3 regions of the Cellulosimicrobium sp. 22598 genome follow, and region 3 is predicted to be linked to each of the others. Evidence: riboswitches for the same ligand, from Rfam matches in the RefSeq annotation. Region 3 holds a riboswitch; each other region holds the start of a gene.
What was found. A riboswitch is a leader RNA that binds a small molecule or an ion and turns the genes downstream of it on or off. The one in region 3 is predicted to bind thiamine pyrophosphate.

Region 1 (7,261 bases), on a different contig from region 3:
GTAGACGTGGACGACGACGGGGTTGCGCAGGCCTCGCACGGCCTCGACCGTGCGCGCGATGAGGTCCGCGCGCGCGGCGGTGAACACGACGACCGTGACGTGCTCGGGCGCGAGATCGGTCTCGGCGAGCAGGCGCACGAAGTCGAAGTCGGTCTGCGACGCCGACGGGTAGCCCACCTCGATCTCGGTGTACCCCATCGCGACGAGCAGCTCGAAGAAGCGGCGCTTGCGCGCCGGGTCCATCGGTTCCGCGAGCGCCTGGTTGCCGTCGCGCAGGTCGACGGGGACCCACAGCGGCGCCTGCGTGAGGCGGCGCGAGGGCCACCGACGGTCGGGCAGCTCCGGCACGTCGACTCGCGCGTGGACGTCGGCATACCGGAACGAGGGCATGCGCGAGGGGCGCTGGCGGTACCAGGAGGGAGCGGGCCCGGTCGAGCGATCGGTCGAGGCGCCGGGGGTCCGCGCAGGGAGGGTGGGAGCGGTCATGGTCTGGCTGTCCTTCGGCTCGCGCCCCGCGGAAACGGGGCGGTGGGCGACCGGCGCGCGACGGACCCCCACGGCGGGGGGGCCGGTCCGGTCAGACCCCGCCGTGGCGCAGAAGGAGGAGCGCCGTCCAGGACATGCCAGGTACGCTAGCGCCGAACAAGTCCTCAGACAACCTGAGAGGTAACCCATGACCGCGCTGCACCGGCGCCCCCTCGCGGACCAGGCGGCCGAGCTCCTGCTCGACCGCGTGCGCTCCGGCGTCTGGCCCCTCGACCACCGGCTGCCCGGCGAGCAGGCGCTCGCGACCGAGCTCGGCGTCGGACGCTCCACCGTCCGCGAGGCGATCCGCCAGCTCGCGGGGCGCGGCGTGCTCGACAGTCGGCAGGGGTCGGGCGTGTACGTCGTGTCGACCGACACCGCGGACGACTGGGACGAGGTGCTGCGCCGCGGGGAGATCGTCGACGTGCTGGAGGTCCGCGCCGCCCTCGAGACCGAGGCTGCCGGCCTCGCCGCCGCGCGCCGCACCCCCGCGGACCTCCGTGCGATGACGACGGCGCTCTCCCGCCGCGGGAAGGTCCCGGCGACGTCGTCGGCCGCCGAGTACGTGGACGCGGACCTGGTCTTCCACCGGGCGGTCGTCGACGCCGCGCACAACGCCGTGCTGGGCGAGCTGTTCGCGACCTTCGTCCCGCGCCTGCGGCGCGCGATGGTCGCGATGGTCGACCTCGACCGCGCGGGCGAGGCGCACCGGCACGACCAGGACGCGCACGAGGCGATACTCGAGGCCGTGCGCGAGCGCGACGCCGTCCGCGCGTCCGCGGCGGCGCGCGAGCACCTCGCAGCCGTCCACGCGAAGGTCGCCGGGCGCGACCCCGGCGCGACGGGCGGCGAGCGGTGAGCGCCGAGGTCCTGTCCCTGCGCGGCGTCGACCTGGTGCGGGAGGGACGGGCGATCCTCGACGGCGTCGACCTCACCGTCCGGGCGGGTGAGCACTGGGCGCTGCTCGGGCCGAACGGGGCGGGCAAGAGCACGATCCTCGGGCTCTGCGGGGCGCGCCGGCACCCGACCCGCGGCACGGTGCATGTGCTCGGCGAGCGCCTGGGTCGCGTGGACATCCAAACCCTGCACCGCCGCATCGGCCACGTCGACCCGCGCCACGACCTGCGCTCGCCGCTGACCGTGCTCGAGGTGACCCTGACCGGCCTCACGGGGACCGTCGACTGGCGCCCGCGCTGGCAGCCGACCCCGGTCGAGGTCGCCGTCGCCCGCGGGCTGGTCGCCGACCTCGGCCTCGCGCACCGCGCGCACGACCCCTGGCCGACGCTCTCCCAGGGCGAGCGGGGACGGGCGCTCGTGGCGCGCGCCCTCCTGCCCGGCCCCGCGCTCCTCCTGCTGGACGAGCCGTCCACCGGGCTCGACGTCGCCGCGCGCGAGCAGCTCCTCGAGACGCTCGACGCCGTGCGCGCGACCCGCCCGCACGTCGCCTCGGTGCTGGTGACGCACCACCTCGAGGAGCTGCCGACCACGACGAGCCACGCGCTCCTGCTCGCGCACGGCCGCGTCGTCGCCGCGGGCGCCGCCGCGGACGTGCTCGTCACGGAGCACGTCACGCGCTGCTTCGACCACCCGGTGCACGTCGAGCGCCGGTTCGGCCGGTGGCACGCGTCGGCGGGCCACGCGCGTCCGCCCCGCCTGGTCGAGGACGACGCGGTCGGCGCAGGGGTCGCGGGCGGCGCCGGGACGGACGCGACCACGACCGGGAGGGCGGCCGGGCTCGCCGCACGACCCTAGGCTGGGGCCATGCACGCGATCGTGGCCCGCGCGGCGGGCGGCCCCGACGTCCTGGAGTACACCGAGCTGCCCGACCCCTCGCCCGGGCCGGGTCGGCTCCTCGTCCGGTCGGCCGTGGCCGGGGTGAACTTCATCGACACGTACAAGCGCTCCGGCGTGTACGCGATGGAATACCCCCACGTGGTCGGCAGCGAGGGCGCGGGCGTGGTCGCCGAGGTGGGCGACGGCGTCGAGGGCTTCGCCGTCGGCGACCGCGTCGTGTGGACCGAGGCGCCCGGGTCGTACGCGGACCTCGTCGTCGTGGACGCCGCCCAGGCGTTGCACGTCCCCGACGCCGTGTCGCTCGAGGACGCGACCGCCGTCGCGCTCCAGGGCCTCACCGCGCACTACCTGTGCACGTCGTCCTACCAGGTCCGCCCGGGCGACCGGGTGCTCGTGCACGCGGGCGCGGGCGGCGTCGGACTGCTCCTGACCCAGATGCTCGTGGCACGGGGCGCGCACGTGATCTCGACGGTCTCGACGCCCGAGAAGGCGGAGCTGTCGCGCGGCGCGGGCGCCGAGCACGCGATCCAGTACACGGCGTTCGCGGACCTCACCACCGAGCTGCCGGAGGTCGTGCGCGGGCTCACGGGCGGCGAGGGCGTCGCGGCGGTGTACGACTCGGTGGGCAAGGACACGTTCGACGCGTCGCTCGCGTCGCTGCACCGCCGGGGCACGCTCGTGCTCTACGGCGGCTCGTCCGGGCAGGTCCCGCCGTTCGACCCGCAGCGGCTCAACGCGGGCGGGTCGCTCTTCCTCACGCGCCCCAAGCTCGCCGACCACACGGCGACGCGCGCCGAGCTCGTCGAGCGGGCGACCGAGGTGCTCGGCGCCGTCGCGGGCGGCACGCTGCACGTGCGCGTCGGCGCCACGTTCGCGCTCGCCGACGCCGCCGACGCGCACCGCGCCCTGGAGGGCCGCGCGACCACGGGCAAGGTGCTGCTCGTCCCTGACGCAGCCGCGGCGCCTGACCCGGCCGCGGAGACGGGCGACGCGTGAGCTGGGACTGGGTGCCCGCGCGGCCGGGCGAGGAGGACGGGTCCGACGGCGGCCCCACCCCCGCCCTCCGCCGCGCCGTGACCATCCTCTCCGTCCTGCTCGCCGCGGCGCTCGCCGTGTACTGGGTGACGGTCGGTCTGCGCCAGCAGGCGGACGCGTGCGTCGCCGACCGCCCGGACGGCGTCGCGATCCAGGACGTCGACGCGCGGTGGCGCTGGGTCCCGCCGGGCTACGAGTGCGTCTACGCGACGGCCGAGGAGGACGTGGCCCGCGCCTGACCGACGTGACCGCTGCTCGCGCGCGGTCCGTCAGCGCGGCACGACGGGCGACGAGGCGTGCAGGTGGTCGACCGGGCCCCGGCCGGTCCCGACGCGCAGCTCCGCCCCGCCGCGCAGCGCGCCGGTGAGCCAGTCCTTGGCGTCGCGCGCTGCCTCATCCCAGCCCGCACGCTGCGGGCGCAGGGCAGCGAGCGCCGCGGAGAGCGAGCACCCGGTGCCGTGCGTATGGGGCGTGTCCACGCGCTCGCCGTCGAACGTCGTGACGGTCGGTGCCGCGTCCGACGACGGGCCGGCGGGCACGACGAGGGCGTCCGGCGACGTCGCACCGGTGAGGTGGCCGCCCTTGAGCAGCACGACGGCACCGCTCGTCTCCGCGTACGACGCGGCCTGGGTCAGCGCGTCGTCCCACGTCGTCGCGACGTCGCGGCCCGCGAGGACGGCCAGCTCGGGGAGGTTGGGGGTGACGACGTCGGCCCGTGCCGCGAGGTCGCGCACGGCCTGCTCCGCCCCCGCGTCGAGCAGCCGGTGCCCCGACGTGGCGACCATGACGGGGTCGAGGACGACCCAGGGCCGCGGGAGCCCGGCGTCGGTCCGCGCGGCCGCGAGCGCGTCGAGCCACGCCCCGATCTCGCGGGCGTTGGCCTCGTCGGCCACCATGCCGATCTTCACGGCGTCGATCTCGACGTCGTCGGACACGGCATCGAGCTGCTCGCGCAGGAACGTCGGACCGGGGACGTGCACGGACCGCACGCCGTGCGTGTTCTGCGCGACGAGCGCCGTCGTGACGGCCATGCCGTACGCGCCGTGCGCGGCGAAGGACTTGAGGTCCGCCTGGATGCCCGCGCCCCCGGTCGGGTCGGTCCCCGCGATCGACAGGACGCGCGGCCGCGCGGGCAGGGCGCCCGGGCCGCCGGCCGCACCGGGCGTGCGGTCGGCCGCGGGCCGGTGGGCGCGGTCGCGCCCGGGTGCGGGGTCGTGCGGGGGCAGGGCGAGCGTCATCGCGGGACATCCCTTCGCTGGTACGAGCCAGAGCAGGTTCGACGGGTCTCATCTCAGCCCTCGGCGGGGCACCCCGTGTCGCGCGTCATGCTACGTCCTGCGCGCCCGAGGGTTTCACCCGGTCTCGCGCGCGAGAACGCGTGCCGGACCGCGTCCTCCTGGGCATGCCGCACGACCGACCCGCCCGCCGACCCGCGCCGCGCTCCCCCGCGACGCCGCTGCTCCCTCCGGTCCCCGCCCGCTGGACGACCGTCGACCGCCGGGGGCGCCGCGTCGTGCTCGCCGGCGTCGTCACGCACGAAGACGGCGGCCGCGTCGCCTTCGAGCACGTCCACCCGGAGCGCGGTGTGTGGCACGTCTGGGTCGCCCGCGGGGCCGTCGCGTGCGACGCGCCCTGACGGACCGGACGTCAGGCCTGGTGCAGGGCCTCCCCCGCGATCTCGAGGCCGATCTTCTTGCCGACGAGGAACCCGCCCGTCTCGAGCAGCACGTTCCACACGAGACCGAAGCTCTCGCGGTCGATCTCGCCCGCGGCGTGGAAACCGAAGATGTCGCGGCCGTAGGGGTCGCGGCGCGCGCCCCCGTACTGCATCGACAGCACGGTCCGGTGCGTGACGCCGCGGACGGTGAGCAGTCCCTCGACGAGGAACCGCCCGGCCTGCGCCGTCCGGGGCTGCACCCGCTCCGGCGCGAGCTCGGCGCGCTCGGGCGAACGGTTCCGCAGTCGCGCCCACGCGAGGATCTGGTCCTGCTGCTCGCCCTGCCACGTGACCGCGGTGCTGCGGAACTCGATCGTCGGGTACGCGTCGACGTCGAGGAAGTCGGCGCTGCGCAGGTGCGCGTCGCGCTCCTCGTGGTGCGTCGCGAGGCTCGCCGTCTCGATCGTCGCGGACACCGCCGAGGCGAGCGGGTCCTCGCCGACGAGGATCGTGGCGCGCGCCCGGGTGAACTCGCCCCGGACGGGCGAGACCATCATGTGCATCCCGGTGAACCCGATGCGCTTGTGCGCCTCGTCGAGGGTGTAGGTGCCGGCCTCGGGAACGGTGAGGCCGTTCCACTGCCGGACAGGGCGTGCCGTCGTCATCCGTCGCTCCCACGCGTCGTCGAGCCGCGACGTCGGTGTCCGCCCGGTACTTGGTCAGGTGTCCAGGACAGCATCCCCGATGAGTGAGTGAAGTTTCAACCAGATGCCGGGTGATCTCCCCCGCCCGCGCTGCCCGCGCAGGCGTCGCCCGCGGACGCACGAGCGCCGCCCGACCGGAGGGGTCGGGCGGCGCTGCGGGTCGGTGCGGGCGGGTCCGCGACGCGCCGGGTGGTCGCGGCCACGCCGCGGGACGTCAGCGGCTCGGCAGCTCTCCCGGCATCGGGTCGTCCGCGCCCCAGCGCGTGACCCGCAGGCGCCGCGCGTCGGGGCCGGGCAGGGAGGACCCGCGGCCCAGGGCCTCCTCGGCCGCGGCCCGCAACGACGCCGGGGAGTCGTGCGTCACGCGCACGAACGCCCCCGAGAACGCGTCGAGCTCGCCGCGCGCGATCGCGACGACCATCTCGACCGTGCGCTCCACCGGGGTCCACTCGGTGCGGCCCTCGTGCATGACCATCGACGCCGTCATGTCGGTCTGGACGACTCCCGGCGAGACCTCGAACGTCCGCAGGCCGCGCGCGAACCCGGACCGGTGCAGGTTCGCGCCGAGCCGCAGGAGCGCGGTCTTGCTCGCGTTGTACGCGCTCGCGCCGTCCATGTCGTGCGAGCCCGCGCCGCTGTTCAGGTCGACGACGCGACCCCCGCCGCGCGCGAGCATCCCCGGGACGACGGCGCGCGCGAGGAGGAACGGCCCGCGCACGTTGGTCTCGACGACCGACCACCACTCGTCGGGGTCCGCCTCCCAGAGCGGCACCTCGGCGTCGACGCGCCCCGCGTTGTTGACGAGGAGGTCGACGCTCCCGAGCGCGTCCTGTGCCGCGCCCACGGCCGCCGCGACCGCCGCGGCGTCCGTGACGTCCGCCGTGACCACGACCGCGCGCCCCGCACCCCCGACGGTCAGGGCGCCGATCTCGTCGGCCACGCCCGCGAGCCGGTCGGCGTCGCGCGCGAGGAGCGCGACGTCGAGACCGGCGGCGGCGAGGCCGACCGCGATCGCGCGACCGATGCCACGCGACGCGCCGGTGACGAGCGCCGTCCGGGCGGGCGCGACGGCACCCGCCCCGTGCACGCTCACGCCCGCAGCTCCGCGCCCACGCGCTCGCGCGCGGCCGTCACGGCACCCTCGCGGACGCGCGCGACGTCGTCCGCGGTGAGCGTGCGGTCGGCCGCGCGCAGCCGCAGCGAGAACGCCAGCGACTTGCGCCCGGCACCGACCTGCTCGCCGGTGAAGACGTCGAACAGCGCGACGTCCTCGACCAGGTCCCCGGCGCCGTCGACGATCGCGTCGCGCAACGCCTGGGCGGTCACGCCGGCGTCCACCACGAACGCGAGGTCCTCCTTGGCGGCCGGGAAGCCCGAGACGGGCGTCGCCTGCACGGGCTCGTCCGGCGAACCGGCGACGAGCGCGGACAGGTCGACCTCGAACGCCACCGTGCGCGCGGGCAGGCCGAGGTTCTCGAGCACCTTGGGGTGCAGCTCGCCCGCGTGCCCGACCACGGTCCCGTCCGCGAGCTCCAGGCGCGCGCAG
Region 2 (7,261 bases), on a different contig from region 3:
GACGGCCTCGGTCACCGCGCCCCGCACGGCCGCGAGGTCGGCGCCCGGCTCGACGTCGAGGAACAGCATCTCGGGGGTCGTCGCGCCGACGGCCGAGGCGACGTCCGGCGGCAGGAGCATGTCGACCGAGAACGCGTGGGAGTCGATCACGGCGCCGATGCGGACGTCGTGCGCCGGGAGGTCGGGCCGGGTGGGGTCGGCGATCGTCACGACGTCGCCGAGCGCCCAGCCGTGCTCGTCGAGCGCGTCCGCCATGACGGCCGCCTCGCCGCGCGCGTACGCGTCGAGGTCGCCCTCGACGGCCGTCGTGCGGACCGAGCGGCCGAAGCCCTCGGCGGGGAACCCGACGACGAGCTGCGGCTCGCCGTCGACGGCGACCTGCCCGTACGTCGTGAGGTCGACGGACGCGACGCCGGGCACGGCGCGCACGTCGGTCGCGACGCCCTCGGGCAGGTACGGGGTCGCGGACCGGACGACGAGGTCGGCGGCCGTCTCCTCGTCGACGATGCCGGTCACGGACTCGCGTGCCGAGAGCGCGAGGACGGACGTCGTCGACACGAGCGCCATCCCCACGACGAGCGCCCCTGCGGTCGCGGCCGTGCGCCGCGGTTGGCGCGTCACGTTGCCGCGCGCGAGCCCGCCGAGCGGCCGGACCAGCGCGACGAACGGCGCGGCGAGGACTCCGAGCACGGGACCGACCGCGAGCGGGGAGAGCAGCAGCACGCCCGCGATCACCCCGACGGCGCCGAGCCCGAGGAGCGGCGCGCCGCCGCTCCCGACCACCGCTGCGCCCACCACGAGACCGGTGCCGGCGAGCAGGGTCAGCGTCCCCGCGACCACCCGGGCGACGCCCGGGCCGGCTGGCCGCACGACGTCGGCCCGCATCGCCTCGACGGGCCGGACGAGCGCCGCGTGGCGCGCGGGCAGGGCCGCCGCCACGACCGACACCACGACCCCGACGACGAGCGGGACCACGATCCCGGCCGTCGTCACGGGCAGCGAGCCGGCGAGCTCCATGCCCACCGCGCCGAGCCCGGCCCGCGCGAGCTCGGCGAGCCCGAACCCGGCCGCGACGCCCAGCACCGCGCCGACGACCCCGACGACCGCGGCCTGCCCCAGCACCGAGGCGAACACCTGCCCGGGCGACACCCCGACGGCGCGCAGGAGCGCGAGCTCGCGCGTGCGGCGGCGCACGTGCATCGCGAACGTGTTGGTGATGATGAACGTGCCGACGAACAGCGCGAGCCCGGCGAACACGAGCAGGAACGTCGAGACGAAGCCGAGCTGGTCGGCGACGGCGCTGCTCGTCTCGGCGCGCAGCTCCGCGCCCGTCACGGCCTCGGCGCCGTCGGGCAGCGACGTCGCGACGGCGTCGCGCAGCGCCTCGGGCGAGACGCCGTCGGAGGCGTGCAGGGCGATCGACGGCACCATGCCGTCCGGCGCGTACGTCGCGGCCGCGGTCGCCGCGTCGAGCAGGACGATCGTCGCGCCCGCCATGGGCGCGGACAGGGAGAGCTCGCCGACGACGCGCACCGGGCGCACCGCGTCCCCGAGCACGACGTCGGTCGTGTCGCCCACGGCGAGCCCGGACGCCTCGAGCGTCGCGGACTCGAGCGCGACCTCGCCGCCGTTCTCCGGCGCCCGGCCGTCGACCACGCGCGGCCCGGGGTCGCGCGGGTCGTACCCGACCGCCATGCTCGGCGCCTGGGTGCTCAGCACCGCGGTGCCGTCGGCGCCCACCAGGACGGCGGGGCCGCTCACCTCCGCGAGCGCGAGGTCGACGTCGTCCCGCGCGTCGAGCGTGCCGGCCAGGTCCGCCGGGACGAGGCTCCGTGCGCCGCCGAGCTGCGCGGACGACGACTCGAGCGCGGACCCGGCGCTGGCCGCGCCGCGCACGTACGCGTCGGCCTGGATCGACGACGCGACGATGCCGTCGAACGTCGAGGCGAGCATCGCGCGGAGCGCGAACGTGCCGGTGACGAACGCGACGCCGATCGTCACCGCGAGCACGGACAGCACGAGCTGTGCGCCGTGCGCGCGCACGCCGCGCAGCGCGATCCGGCCCATCATCGGACGGTCGCCGGTTCGTGCGCCGGGCCGGCGGCGTGCGCGCCCGCGGACGCCGCGGGCGTGAGGGCCCCGAGCGTGTCGAGGACGGCCTGCGGCGTCGGGTCGCGCAGCTCGGTCACGAGGCGCCCGTCCGCGAGGAACAGCACGCGGTGCGCGTACGACGCCGCCGTCGGGTCGTGCGTGACCATCGCGACGGACTGGCCGAGGTCGTCCACCGAGGCGCGCAGGAAGCCGAGCACCTCCGCGGCGGCGCGCGAGTCGAGGTTGCCGGTCGGCTCGTCCGCGAACACGACCGCCGGCCGGGACACGAGCGCCCGCGCGCACGCGACCCGCTGCTGCTGCCCGCCCGAGAGCTCCGCCGGCCGGTGCCCGAGCCGCGGGCGCAGGCCGACGGCGTCGACGACGCGGTCGAACCACTCCCGGTCCACGGGCCGGCGCGCGACGGCGAGCGGGAGCACGATGTTCTCCTCCGCCGTGAGCGTCGGCACGAGGTTGAACGACTGGAAGACGAACCCGATGCGCGTGCGTCGCAGCCGCGTCAGCCGTCGCTCGCTCATCGCCGAGACGGTCTCGCCGTCCACGACGACGGTCCCCGCCGTGGGGGAGTCCAGCCCGGCGAGGCAGTGCATGAGGGTCGACTTGCCCGACCCCGACGGGCCCATGATCGCGGTCAGGCGCCCCCGTTCGAGGTCGACGTCGACGCCGTCCAGGGCGCGGACCGCGGCCTCGCCGCGCCCGTAGGTCTTCACGATCCCCCGCGCGGTGGCGATCACGGGCCGCTCCGGCGTGGTCCCGGCGGCACCCGCGGCGTGCTCGGCGGGCGCGGCGACGGTCGTCCTCACGCCCGTCGTCCCAGGTCTGCTGCTCATCGGTCCTTCCCCTCCTGCGTCGTCGGCCGGGTGTCCCGGTCCGGTCGTCTCGACCCTCCCGCGGCGGTGCGCCCCGGGGCATCGGGGACCGGCCCGGAACCCCTCCCTGGTCGCCGCGGGGCCGCGCTCAGGGTTCTCTCAGGGGGATTCCCCAGGCGCGGCCCGGTGTAGGCTCGACGGGAACGACAGGGGAGCTCCTGGAGGAGCTGAGAGTGCGGACCACCGCAGACCCTCGAACCTGATCCGGTTAGCACCGGTGGAGGAAGTCGGGAATCTCGATCACCTGCTCGTGCGGTCGCCCGCGCTCGCGGGGCACGGTCGCGCGGGCCGGTGAACCCCTCCTGAACGTCCTGGGAGGACACATGCAGCGCACGACCGCCCGTACCCGCCGGAGCGCCCTCGTCACGGGCGCGGGCACGACCCTCGCCCTCCTCGCCCTCGCCGCGTGCAGTGGCGGCGAGGACGCGACCTCAGGCTCCGGAGGTGACGACGCGTCGTCGGGCACCGGGGGCACGGTCACCCTGGTCACCCACGACTCCTTCGCCGTGAGCGACGAGGTGCTCGCCGCGTTCGAGGAGGAGAGCGGGCTCACCGTCGAGCAGGTCGCCCCCGGCGACGGCGGCGCGCTCGTCAACCAGCTGATCCTCACCAAGGACTCGCCGCTGGGCGACGTCGTGTTCGGGATCGACAACACGTTCGCGTCGCGGGCGATCGACGAGGGCGTCCTCGCGCCCTACACGCCGGAGGGCCTGTCCGACTCGGCGGCCTCGTACGCCGTCGGCGACGGCGACGAGCTCACGGCGGTCGACCTCGGCGACGTGTGCGTCAACGTCGACCACGCGTGGTTCGCCGACGCCGGGATCCCGGAGCCCGTCTCGCTCGAGGACCTCGCGAAGCCGGAGTACGAGGACCTCCTCGTCGTGACCAACCCGGCGACGTCGTCGCCCGGTCTCGCGTTCCTCCTCGCGACGATCGGCGCGTTCGGTGAGGACGGCTACGAGGACTACTGGGCGGACCTCCGGGACAACGGCGTCAAGGTCGTCGACGGGTGGTCCGACGCGTACTACGTCGACTTCTCCGGCTCCGAGGGCGCCGGGCCGCGCCCGCTCGTGCTGTCGTACTCGACGTCGCCCGCGTTCACGCTCACCGAGGACGGCTCCGCGTCCACGACCGGCGCGCTGCTCGACACGTGCTTCCGCCAGGTCGAGTACGCGGGCGTGCTCGCGAACGCGAAGAACCCCGAGGGCGCGCAGCAGCTCGTCGACTTCCTCGTGAGCGAGGCGTTCCAGGCCGACGTCCCGGAGCAGATGTACATGTACCCCGCCGACGACTCCGTCGCGCTCCCCGACGGCTGGGCCGAGTTCGCCCCGCTCGCCGACGAGCCCTTCGAGGTCGCACCCGCCGACGTCTCGGCGCACCGCGACGAGTGGATCAAGGCATGGACGGCCACGGTCGTCGACTGACGCCCGGTGCGCGCTGCGCGACCACGCCTCTACCTCGCGAGGTAGAGCCCCGGTCTGCCGAGGTAGAGCCGTGGTCGCGCGAGGTAGAGCCGTGGTGAGGGGTCGGGCGGTCTGGCGGGGCGGCGTCGGACGCGCGGTGCTGTGGGGTCTGGCGACGGCGGTGCCGCTCGCGTTCCTCGGGGTGTTCTTCGCGTGGCCGGTCGTCACGCTCGTGGCGCGCGGGTTCGTCGGGGACGACGGCGGCCTCGACCTGTCCGGGTTCGCGGAGGTGTTCTCGCAGCCACGGACGTGGCGGATCCTCGGGCTCACGCTCTGGCAGGCGGTGCTCGGCACGACGTTCTCGGTGCTGCTCGGCGTGCCCGGCGCGTACGTGCTGTACCGGTGCCGGTTCCCCGGGCGGCGGGTCGTGCGCGCGCTCGTCACGGTGCCGTTCGTGCTGCCGACCGTCGTCGTCGGCGTCGCGTTCCGGTCGCTGCTCGTGCAGGGCGGCCCGCTCGGGTTCCTGCGGCTCGACGAGACGTTCGCGGCGATCGTCGTCGCGCTCGTGTTCTTCAACTACTCCGTGGTGGTGCGCACGGTCGGCGGGCTCTGGGAGCACCTCGACCCGCGCGCCGAGCAGGCGGCGCGCGCCCTCGGCGCGACGCCGTGGCGCGCGTTCCGCACCGTGACGCTCCCGGCGCTGACGCCCGCGATCGCGAGCGCCGCGTCGATCGTCTTCCTCTTCTGCGCGACGGCGTTCGGCGTCGTGCTCGTGCTCGGCGGCATCCGCTACGGGACGATCGAGACGGAGATCTGGATCCAGACCACGCAGTTCCTCGACCTGCGCACCGCGGCGGTGCTGTCGGTCGTGCAGCTCGTGGTCGTCGCGGCGGCGCTCACGGTGGCGAACCGCACGCGGGCCCGGCGCGAGCGCGCCCTCAACCTGTCGTCCTCGGCGTCGTCCGCGCACCCGCTGCGGCTGTGGCGCGACGGCCGCCCGACGGGCGACCTCGCGCCCGCGGCGCTCACCGCGGCCGTGGTCGTCGTGCTCGTCGGGCTGCCGCTCGGCACGCTCGTCGTGCGCTCGTTCCGCGTCCCGGGCGGCGGCTGGGGCCTCGACAACTACGCGAACCTCGGCACGACGGGCGGGCGCAACGCGCTGTCCGTCACCGTGTGGGAGGCGGCGGGCAACTCGCTGCGCACCGCCGCGCTCGCGACCGTGCTCGCCGTCGTGATCGGGGGTCTCGTGGCGCTCGTCGTGTCCCGGCGCCCGCGCTCGCGCGGCGGGCGGCGCGCGATCTCGGTGCTCGACTCGGTGTTCATGCTCCCGCTCGGGGTCTCCGCCGTGACGGTCGGCTTCGGGTTCCTCGTCACGCTCGACCGGCCGCTCGGCCTCGACGTCGACCTGCGCACGTCGGGGCTCCTCGTGCCGATCGCGCAGGCGGTCGTCGCGACCCCGCTCGTCGTGCGCACGGTCCTGCCGACGCTGCGCGCCATCGACCCGCGCCTGCGCGAGGCCGCCGCGACCCTCGGCGCCGCGCCCGGCCGCGTGTTCCGCACGGTCGACGGCCCGATCGCCGCCCGCTCCCTCGGCCTCGCCGTCGGGTTCGCGTTCGCCGTCTCGCTCGGAGAGTTCGGCGCGACGTCGTTCCTCGCCCGCCCGGACAGCGCGACCCTGCCGGTCGTCATCTTCCGGCTCATCGGGCGCCCGGGGGCCGAGAACTACGGCATGGCGCTCGCGGCGAGCGTCGTGCTCGCGCTGCTCACCGCGACCGTCATGCTGCTCGCCGAGCGGTTGCGCGGCGACCGACCCGGAGGAGAGTTCTGATGGTGCAGACCGACCCCGCCCCCGCGCGCGCGGGCACGCCGGAGCCGCCGCGCCCGGGCCCCGGCACCGGGGAGGCCGCCGGGCTCGCGGTGCGCGACGTCGTCGTGCGGTACGGCGGGCGCGGCGCCGGGGGAGCGGGCACGGACCCCGGCACGACGGCGGTCGCGGGCGTCACGCTCGACGTCGCGCCCGGCGAGGTGCTCGCCCTGCTCGGGCCGAGCGGGTGCGGCAAGTCGAGCCTGCTGCGCGCCGTCGCGGGGCTCGAGCCGGTCGCCGCGGGCTCCGTGGCGTGGGCCGGCCGCGACCTCACGGGCGTCCCCGTGCACCGGCGCGGGTTCGGGCTCATGTTCCAGGAGGGCCAGCTCTTCCCGCACCGCGACGTCGCGGGCAACGTCGCCTACGGGATCGCGGGGCTGCCGCGCGCCGAGCGCGACGCGCGCGTGACCGAGCTGCTCGACGTCGTCGGGCTGGCCGGGTACGAGCGGCGCGCCGTCGCGACCCTCAGCGGGGGCGAGCGCCAGCGGGTCGCGCTCGCGCGGTCGCTCGCGCCGCGCCCCCGCCTGCTCCTGCTCGACGAGCCGCTCTCCGCGCTCGACCGGGGGCTGCGCGAGCGCCTCGCGCTCGACCTGCGCGAGGCGCTGCGGGCGACCGGCACGACCGCCGTCTTCGTCACCCACGACCACGACGAGGCGTTCACCGTCGCCGACCGCGTCGCCGTCATGGACGCGGGCCGGCTCCTCCAGGTCGCGCCGCCCGAGGACCTGTGGCGAGCCCCCGCCTCGCGCCGCGTCGCGGAGTTCCTCGGCTACCAGGCGTTCGTCCCCCGCGGCGACGGGAGCGTGCTCGCGATCGGGCCGCGCGGGCTGCGGCTCGTGCCCGCGGAGGTCCCGGCGCCGTCCGACGACACGTGGGCCGCGACGGTCGTCGGCAGCGTGTTCCGGCGAGGAGCGGTCGAGGTCACGGTCGACGTCGTCCTCCCCGGCGCCGACCACGGCGCACCGGCCCGCCTCGTGGCGCTCGCGGGTGGCGGTGCCGACGCAGGGCACGAACCC
Region 3 (7,261 bases):
GGCACGCGAAGTTGGCCAGGCCGAGCAGCACGGAGACGGTGAGCACGGTCCACTGACGACGGGCCAGCCAGAGCAGGTAGCGCGTCGGTCCGCGCAGGTCGGGGGTCCCCGGGTCGGGGAGGGGGAGGGGTCGCACGGTGTTCTACCCTAGGTTCGGCGTCCGACACGCGGCGACGCATTAACGGCGGCGACCGCGTCACACGCCACCGCGGCGGCACGGACCGCCGCGGCCGTCTCGCCCGGAACGAGGACCCCTCCCATGACCACGCAGGACCCGGCCACCCCCACCGACACGCCCGCCCCCGCCGGCGCGGCGACGCCCAGCACGGAGGCCGCCCGCACCGCGATCCGCAAGGCGCGCGGCGCGCTCGCCCGCTACCGGGTCCTCGCGATCATCACCGGTGTGATGCTCCTCGTCCTGTGCGTCGAGATGCTCGTCAAGTACGGGGTCGGCCAGCTCGTCGACGTCGACGGGGTCATGCGGTACGTCTCGTGGATCCCCTTCGCCCACGGCTGGATCTACGTCGTCTACCTCGTGACGGTCCTCGACCTGTGGACCAAGATGCGGTGGGGCTGGGGCCGCCTCGCGACCATGGTCTTCGCGGGCGTCGTGCCGGTCATGTCGTTCATCCTCGAGAAGAAGGTGCACGCCGAGGCCGAGGCCAAGCTCGCCGTCCTGGAGGAGCAGTACGCGTCATGACGACGCCGCTCGCGCCCCTCGTCGCACCCGGCCCCGAGCTGACCACCGCGGAGCTCGAGCGGTACGCGCGCCACCTCGCGCTGCCCGGCGTCGGCCCCGAGGGGCAGCGCCGTCTCGCCGCCGCGCGCGTGCTCGTCGTCGGCGCGGGCGGCCTCGGCAGCCCCGCCCTGCTCTACCTGGCCGCCGCGGGCGTGGGCACGATCGGCATCGTCGACGACGACGTCGTCGACACCTCCAACCTCCAGCGCCAGGTCATCCACGGCGGTCCTGACGTCGGGCGCCGCAAGGTCGACTCCGCGCGCGACGCCATCGCCGACGTCAACCCGCACGTGCGCGTCGTCGAGCACGCGGTCCGCCTCGACGCGGACACCGCGCTCGACGCGCTGCGCGGCTACGACGTCGTGCTCGACGGCGCCGACAACTTCCCCACGCGCTACCTCGTCTCCGACGCGGCCGAGGTGCTCGGCCTGCCCGTGGTCTGGGGCTCGATCTACCGCTTCCAGGGGCAGGTCAGCGTCTTCTGGGGCGCGCCCCGGTTCGCCCTGCCCGACGACGTCCCGCGCCCGGGCGGCGCGGCTCCCGTCGGCCCGGGGGACGGCGAGGCGCGCGGGGTCACCTACCGCGACGTGTTCCCCGTCCCGCCGCCGCCCGGCGCCGCGCCCGACTGCGCGACCGGCGGCGTGTTCGGCGCGATGTGCGGGACCGTCGGCTCCGTCATGGCGACCGAGGCGATCAAGCTCGTCACCGGCGCCGGCACGACGCTGCTCGGCCGCCTCGCCGTCTACGACGCGCTCGACCTCTCGTGGCGCCAGCTCACCGTGCGCGCCGACCCGACCCGCGACCCCGTCACCGCGCTCCTGCCGGGCGACGACGCCTACGCCGCGTTCTGCGGACTGGCCCCGGCGACGTCGGTCGCGCGGCCGGTCACGGGGGAGCGCGACGTCACCGCGCGCGACGCGGCGGCCCTGCTGGGCGACGACGGCACGGCCCCGTACGTGCTCGACGTGCGCGAGGACTGGGAGGCGCAGGTGCGTCCCCTGCCCGGGTCGACCCTCGTGCCGAGCGGCACGTTCCTCACGGGCGACCCCGCCGCGGCGCTCGCGGACCTCCCGTCGGACCGACCCGTGCTCGTCCTGTGCGCGGTCGGCGGCCGCTCGGCCCGCGTCGCCGACGTCGCGCGCGCCGCCGGGATCGACGCCCGCTCGGTCGTCGGCGGCGTCCCCGCCCTCCTCGACGCCCTGGAAACGACCCCGGCCACCTAGTCCGCCCCCGCCGAGCAGGTGGACGTCGCGGATCCTGGTCGGCTGACGAGCCAGGACGGCCTGTTCCGCTGGCGGGACCGGCGTCAGAGGGCGAGGTCGAGGCGGCCCTGGGGGGACGAGCTCGCGAGGGCGCCCTCGCGGCGGGGGATGCGGCCGGCGCCGGCGGCGAGGCGGCCCGACTCGACGGCGAGGCGCATCGCGTGCGCCATGCGGACCGGGTCGGCGGCGCGCGTGACGGCGGTCGCGAGCAGGACGCCGGCGCACCCGAGCTCCATGGCCTGCGCGGCGTCGGACGCCGTGCCGATCCCCGCGTCGAGGATCACGGGCACGCGCGCGGCGGCGGCGATCGCCTCGATGTTGCGGGGGTTGAGGATGCCGAGGCCGGTGCCGATCGGCGCGCCGAGCGGCATGACGGCGGCGCACCCGACGTCCTCGAGCCGGCGCGCGAGGATCGGGTCGTCGTTCGTGTAGGGCAGCACGACGAACCCGTCGCGCACGAGCTGCTCGGCCGCCTCGACGAGGCCGACGGGGTCGGGCAGGAGCGTGACGTCGTCCGCGATCACCTCGAGCTTGACCCACTCGGTGCCGCACGCCTCGCGCGCGAGGTGCGCGGTGAGCACGGCCTCGCGCACCGAGAAGCACCCGGCCGTGTTGGGCAGCGCCCGGATGCCGAGGCGCGCGAGGAGCGCCCAGATCCCGGCGTCGGGGGAGGCCGCGCCACCGGCGCGCACGGCGACGCGGCGCATCGCGACGGTCGTCAGTGCGGTGCCCGAGGCGACGAGCGCGTCCTCGAGCGTGAGCAGGTTCGCCGCCCCGCCGGTGCCCATGACGAGGCGGGACCCGATCGTCGTGCCGGCGACGACGAGCGGGTCGCCGCCGTCCGACGGTCGGTGCGCGGGCGCGGGGGAGATGTCGGTCGTGGTCACGGGTCCTCCTCAGCCGCCCTGGACGGCGGTCACGATCTCGATGCGGTCACCCGGCGCGACGACGGTCGTCGCCCACGAGCCGCGCGGCACGACGGCGTCGTCCACCGCGACGGCGACACCCTGCGGCGTCCCGTCGGCGACGTACGCGGGCACGAGCGCCGCGACGAGCTGCTCGAGGTGCACGGGGGCGTCGAGCGGGTACGGCTCGCCGTTGACGAGCGCGGTCGGAGCAGGTCGGGTCACGGAGATCACCTCGGTGTCGTCAGGGAGAACGCGGCGGACCGGACGGTGCCGAACCCGGGGTCGCTCCCCAGGTCGGGCCCGCCGTGGGGAGCGATCCCGGGTTCGGCGAAGCGGTCGGTGCGGGTAGGGGTGAGGGCGGCCGCGACGGTGGGCGGGAGCGCGGCACCCGTGAGCCCGGCCATCACCGCGTCGGCGGTGAGCGGCGCGAGCAGGATGCCGTTGCGGCCGTGCCCCGTCGCGAGGTGCAGCCCCGGGACGCCGGTCGGACCGACGAGCGGGAGGTTGTCCGGGGTCGCGGGGCGCGCCCGGGGCGTCACGTCGACGAGCGCGGCCTCGTCGATCCCGGGCAGCAGGGCGCGCGCGTCGCGCAGCAGGGCGAAGACGCCGCCCGCGGTCGCGCGGCGGTCGTCGGGGTTCTCCTCGGTGGTCGCGCCGACGACGACCTCCCGGTGACCCGCGACGCCGCGACCCGGCCCGTCCGGGACCGGGTCGCGCGGCACGACGTACACGGGTCGCCCCTGCACGACCCCGCGCACCACGTGCTCCAGCGCGAGGTCCGGCCCGGCGTCGAGCCTCAGCGTCTGCCCCTTGACCGGCCGGGTCGGCACGACGACGCCCGGCACGTCCGCGAGGAGCGCCCCGGACTCCCAGCCCGCCGCGACGACGACCGCGCCCGCCGCGTGGAGCCGGCCCGCGTCGTCGTGCACGCCCACGACCCGCCCGGCCCGGCCGAGCGCGAGCCGCGTCGCGGACGCCCGCACGACGACGGCGCCCACCGCGGATCCGGTGCCCGACCCCGCGAGCGTCCCCGGCCCGGAGCCCGCTCCGGTGCCGCCACCGACCAGGCCGCGCAGCCCGCCGAGCAGGGCGGCGTGCACCGCGCGCGGGTCGACCGCGTGGTCGTCCGGCGCCCAGGCGGCGCCCGCGACCCGCGGGCCGAGGTACGGCTCGCGCCGACGGGCGTCGGCGACGGTGAGCTCGCGCGAGGCGAGGCCGTGCTCCGCGTGGAGGGCGAGGACGCGGCGGAGCAGGGCGAGGTCGTCGGCGTCGTAGGCGAGCGTGAGGGTGCCCGCGGTGCGCAGACCGACGTCGGCCCCGGTCGCGGCGCGCAGGTCGGCGGCGAACCCCGGCCACGCCGCGGCGGCGGCGAGGTGCAGGCGCAGCGCCGCGTCCTCGCCGAAGTCGGCCTCCGTGACGGGGGCGAGCATCCCGGCCGCGGCGTGCGTCGCGCCGTCGCCCGGCGCCGGGTCCAGCACCGTGACCGACAGACCGGCGCGCGCGGCGCGCCACGCCACGGCGAGCCCCACGATCCCGCCGCCCACGACGACGACGTCGCGCGCGCCGTCGGGCACGGCAGGGCCGGCTCCCGGCGGGCGGGGCCCGGGACGGACAGGGGTGTGCATGCGCGCTCCCTTCGCTGGCATGACCCAGATCAGGTTCGACGGTCGGCTCCGACGCCCTCTCAGCCCCGTGCGGGGCTCCCGTGCTGTCGGCCACAGTACCCGCGTGCGGGAGCGGGCGCGGCTAGGCTCCGGCGGGTGAGCACCGAGACCTTCGCCACGCCCGCGAACCCCGCCGTGCCGGCTGCGGACGACGCGCGGGCCCGGCTCGCCGACGCACGCCTCTACCTGTGCACCGACGCGCGCGAGGAGCGCGGCGACCTCGAGGACTTCCTGCGGGCGGCGCTCGCGGGCGGGGTCGACGTCGTCCAGCTCCGCGACAAGACGCTCGACGCGGCGCGCGAGCTCGAGCTCCAGGAGCTCGTCGCACGGGTCGCGACGGAGCGCGGCGCCCTGTGGGCCGTGAACGACCGGGCCGACGTTGCGGCGCTCACCGGTGCACCCGTCGTCCACATGGGTCAGGGCGACCTGCCGGTCTCCGCGGTGCGATCCCTGCTCGGGGCCGCGCCGGTGCTCGGCCGGTCCACCCACTCGGCCGACCAGGCGGCCGCGGCCGAGGCGGACCCGGACGTCGACTACTTCTGCGTGGGCCCCCTCTGGGCGACGCCGACGAAGCCGGGGCGCGTCGCGGTCGGGCTCGACCTGCTGCGCGACGTCGCCGCGACCCGGCCCACGACGCCCTGGTTCGCGATCGGCGGGATCGACGCGGAGCGGCTGGACGCGGTCCTCGACGCCGGGGCGACCCGCGTCGTCGTCGTGCGGGCGATCACGCAGGCGCCAGACCCGGAGGCCGCCGCCCGGGCGCTGCGCGGGCGGGTCGCCGAGCGAGCGGCCGAGCGCGCCGCCGAACCCACCGGCGCCTGAGACGCGGGACGGGACCGCGCCGCGCGGCGACTATCCTGGAGCCGTGACGTCACCCGCCACCGCTCCCGACACCCCCACCACCGCCGAGGTCGCCGCGACCCCGCGCCCCGTGCTCGTCGTCGACTTCGGCGCCCAGTACGCGCAGCTCATCGCGCGCCGCGTGCGCGAGGCCAAGGTCTACTCCGAGATCGTGCCGCACACCTTCACGGTCGAGCAGATGCTCGCGAAGGACCCGGTGGCGATCATCCTCTCCGGCGGGCCGTCGTCGGTGTACGCGACCGGCGCGCCGTTCGTCGACCCGGCGCTGTTCGAGGCCGGCGTGCCCGTCATGGGCATCTGCTACGGCTTCCAGGCCATGGCCAAGGCGCTCGGCGGCGAGGTCGCCCAGACGGGCCTGCGCGAGTACGGCGGCACCGAGGTCGAGGTGTGCGCCGCGGGCGTCCTGCTCGACGGCACGCCGGAGCACCAGACCACGTGGATGAGCCACGGCGACGCGGTGCACCGCGCGCCCGAGGGCTTCGAGGTCCTCGCGACGTCGTCGGGCTCGCCGGTCGCCGCGTTCGAGGACCGCGAGCGTCGCCTCTACGGCGTGCAGTGGCACCCCGAGGTCAAGCACTCCGCGCACGGCCAGACCGTGCTCGAGCACTTCCTCTACGAGGGCGCCGGGCTGGCCCCGGACTGGACGCCCGGCAACGTCATCGCGGACCAGGTCGCGGCGATCCGCGCCCAGGTCGGCGACGCGCGCGTCATCTGCGCGCTCTCGGGCGGCGTCGACTCCGCCGTCGCCGCGGCGCTCGTGCAGCGCGCGGTGGGCGACCAGCTCACGTGCGTGCACGTCGACCACGGGCTGATGCGCGCGGGCGAGGTCGAGCAGATCGAGCGCGACTTCGTCGCGGCGACGGGCGTCAACCTCGTGATCCGCGACGAGAAGGAGCGGTTCCTCACGGCGCTCGCCGGGCACAGCGACCCGGAGACCAAGCGCAAGATCATCGGCCGCGAGTTCATCCGTGTGTTCGAGGACGCCGCGCGCCAGATCGTCGAGGACGCGGGCGAGCACGGCGCCGAGGTGAAGTTCCTCGTGCAGGGCACGCTCTACCCGGACGTCGTCGAGTCCGGCGGCGGCGAGGGCGCGGCGAACATCAAGAGCCACCACAACGTCGGCGGCCTGCCCGACGACCTCCAGTTCTCGCTCGTCGAGCCGCTGCGCACCCTCTTCAAGGACGAGGTCCGCGCGGTCGGCCGCGAGCTCGGCGTCCCCGAGGAGATCGTCGCGCGCCAGCCGTTCCCCGGTCCCGGCCTCGGCATCCGCATCGTCGGCGAGGTCACGGCGGAACGGCTCGAGACGCTGCGCGCGGCCGACGCGATCGCGCGCGAGGAGCTGACGAAGGCGGGACTCGACGACGAGATCTGGCAGTGCCCCGTCGTGCTGCTCGCCGACGTCCGCTCGGTCGGCGTCCAGGGCGACGGCCGCACCTACGGCCACCCGATCGTGCTGCGCCCCGTCTCGTCCGAGGACGCGATGACGGCCGACTGGACGCGCCTGCCCTACGACGTGCTGTCCGTCATCTCGACGCGCATCACCAACGAGGTCTCCGAGGTCAACCGCGTCGTGCTCGACGTGACGAGCAAGCCCCCGGGCACCATCGAGTGGGAGTGACCCCCTAGCGGGACGGGCGGGCCCGACGATCCACGGCGATCGTCGCGGCCCGTTCGTACGCCCGCTCCACGTCGGCGAGCACGCGCGGCCAGCCCGCCGACGACGGCACGTCCCGGTTGTGCGCGACGATCCGGTCGAGCAGGTCGTCCTCGGTCGCGAGCCGCACGAGCGCGTCGGCGAGCCCGGCGTCGTCGTCCGCGAGGAGCGCG

Region 1: linked by a shared signal. The riboswitch ahead of thiD (bifunctional hydroxymethylpyrimidine kinase/phosphomethylpyrimidine kinase) and the one ahead of ACTJIY_RS13140 (FAD-dependent oxidoreductase) in region 3 are both predicted to bind thiamine pyrophosphate.
Region 2: linked by a shared signal. The riboswitch ahead of ACTJIY_RS18995 (thiamine ABC transporter substrate-binding protein) and the one ahead of ACTJIY_RS13140 (FAD-dependent oxidoreductase) in region 3 are both predicted to bind thiamine pyrophosphate.

The regions. Positions count from the first base shown of each region.
Region 1 covers NZ_JBQEMZ010000006.1:14,777-22,037, forward strand. The annotation lists gene ACTJIY_RS07935 (2-isopropylmalate synthase) at 1-486, opposite strand, end outside; gene ACTJIY_RS07940 (FadR/GntR family transcriptional regulator) at 674-1,384, shown strand; gene ACTJIY_RS07945 (ABC transporter ATP-binding protein) at 1,381-2,277, shown strand; gene ACTJIY_RS07950 (quinone oxidoreductase family protein) at 2,287-3,315, shown strand; gene ACTJIY_RS07955 (hypothetical protein) at 3,312-3,593, shown strand; gene thiD (bifunctional hydroxymethylpyrimidine kinase/phosphomethylpyrimidine kinase) at 3,624-4,592, opposite strand; TPP riboswitch at 4,585-4,678, opposite strand; gene ACTJIY_RS07965 (hypothetical protein) at 4,733-4,990, shown strand; gene ACTJIY_RS07970 (YceI family protein) at 5,002-5,676, opposite strand; gene ACTJIY_RS07975 (SDR family oxidoreductase) at 5,930-6,808, opposite strand; gene pheT (phenylalanine--tRNA ligase subunit beta) at 6,805-7,261, opposite strand, start outside.
Region 2 covers NZ_JBQEMZ010000024.1:23,038-30,298, forward strand. The annotation lists gene ACTJIY_RS18985 (ABC transporter permease) at 1-2,067, opposite strand, end outside; gene ACTJIY_RS18990 (ABC transporter ATP-binding protein) at 2,067-2,939, opposite strand; TPP riboswitch at 3,117-3,221, shown strand; gene ACTJIY_RS18995 (thiamine ABC transporter substrate-binding protein) at 3,302-4,402, shown strand; gene ACTJIY_RS19000 (ABC transporter permease) at 4,494-6,209, shown strand; gene ACTJIY_RS19005 (ABC transporter ATP-binding protein) at 6,209-7,261, shown strand, end outside.
Region 3 covers NZ_JBQEMZ010000011.1:31,140-38,400, reverse strand. The annotation lists gene ACTJIY_RS13165 (ABC transporter transmembrane domain-containing protein) at 1-136, opposite strand, end outside; gene ACTJIY_RS13160 (DUF3817 domain-containing protein) at 260-700, shown strand; gene ACTJIY_RS13155 (ThiF family adenylyltransferase) at 697-1,962, shown strand; gene ACTJIY_RS13150 (thiazole synthase) at 2,046-2,888, opposite strand; gene thiS (sulfur carrier protein ThiS) at 2,898-3,131, opposite strand; gene ACTJIY_RS13140 (FAD-dependent oxidoreductase) at 3,137-4,534, opposite strand; TPP riboswitch at 4,539-4,618, opposite strand; gene thiE (thiamine phosphate synthase) at 4,670-5,395, shown strand; gene guaA (glutamine-hydrolyzing GMP synthase) at 5,439-7,052, shown strand; gene ACTJIY_RS13125 (glycosyltransferase family 4 protein) at 7,057-7,261, opposite strand, start outside.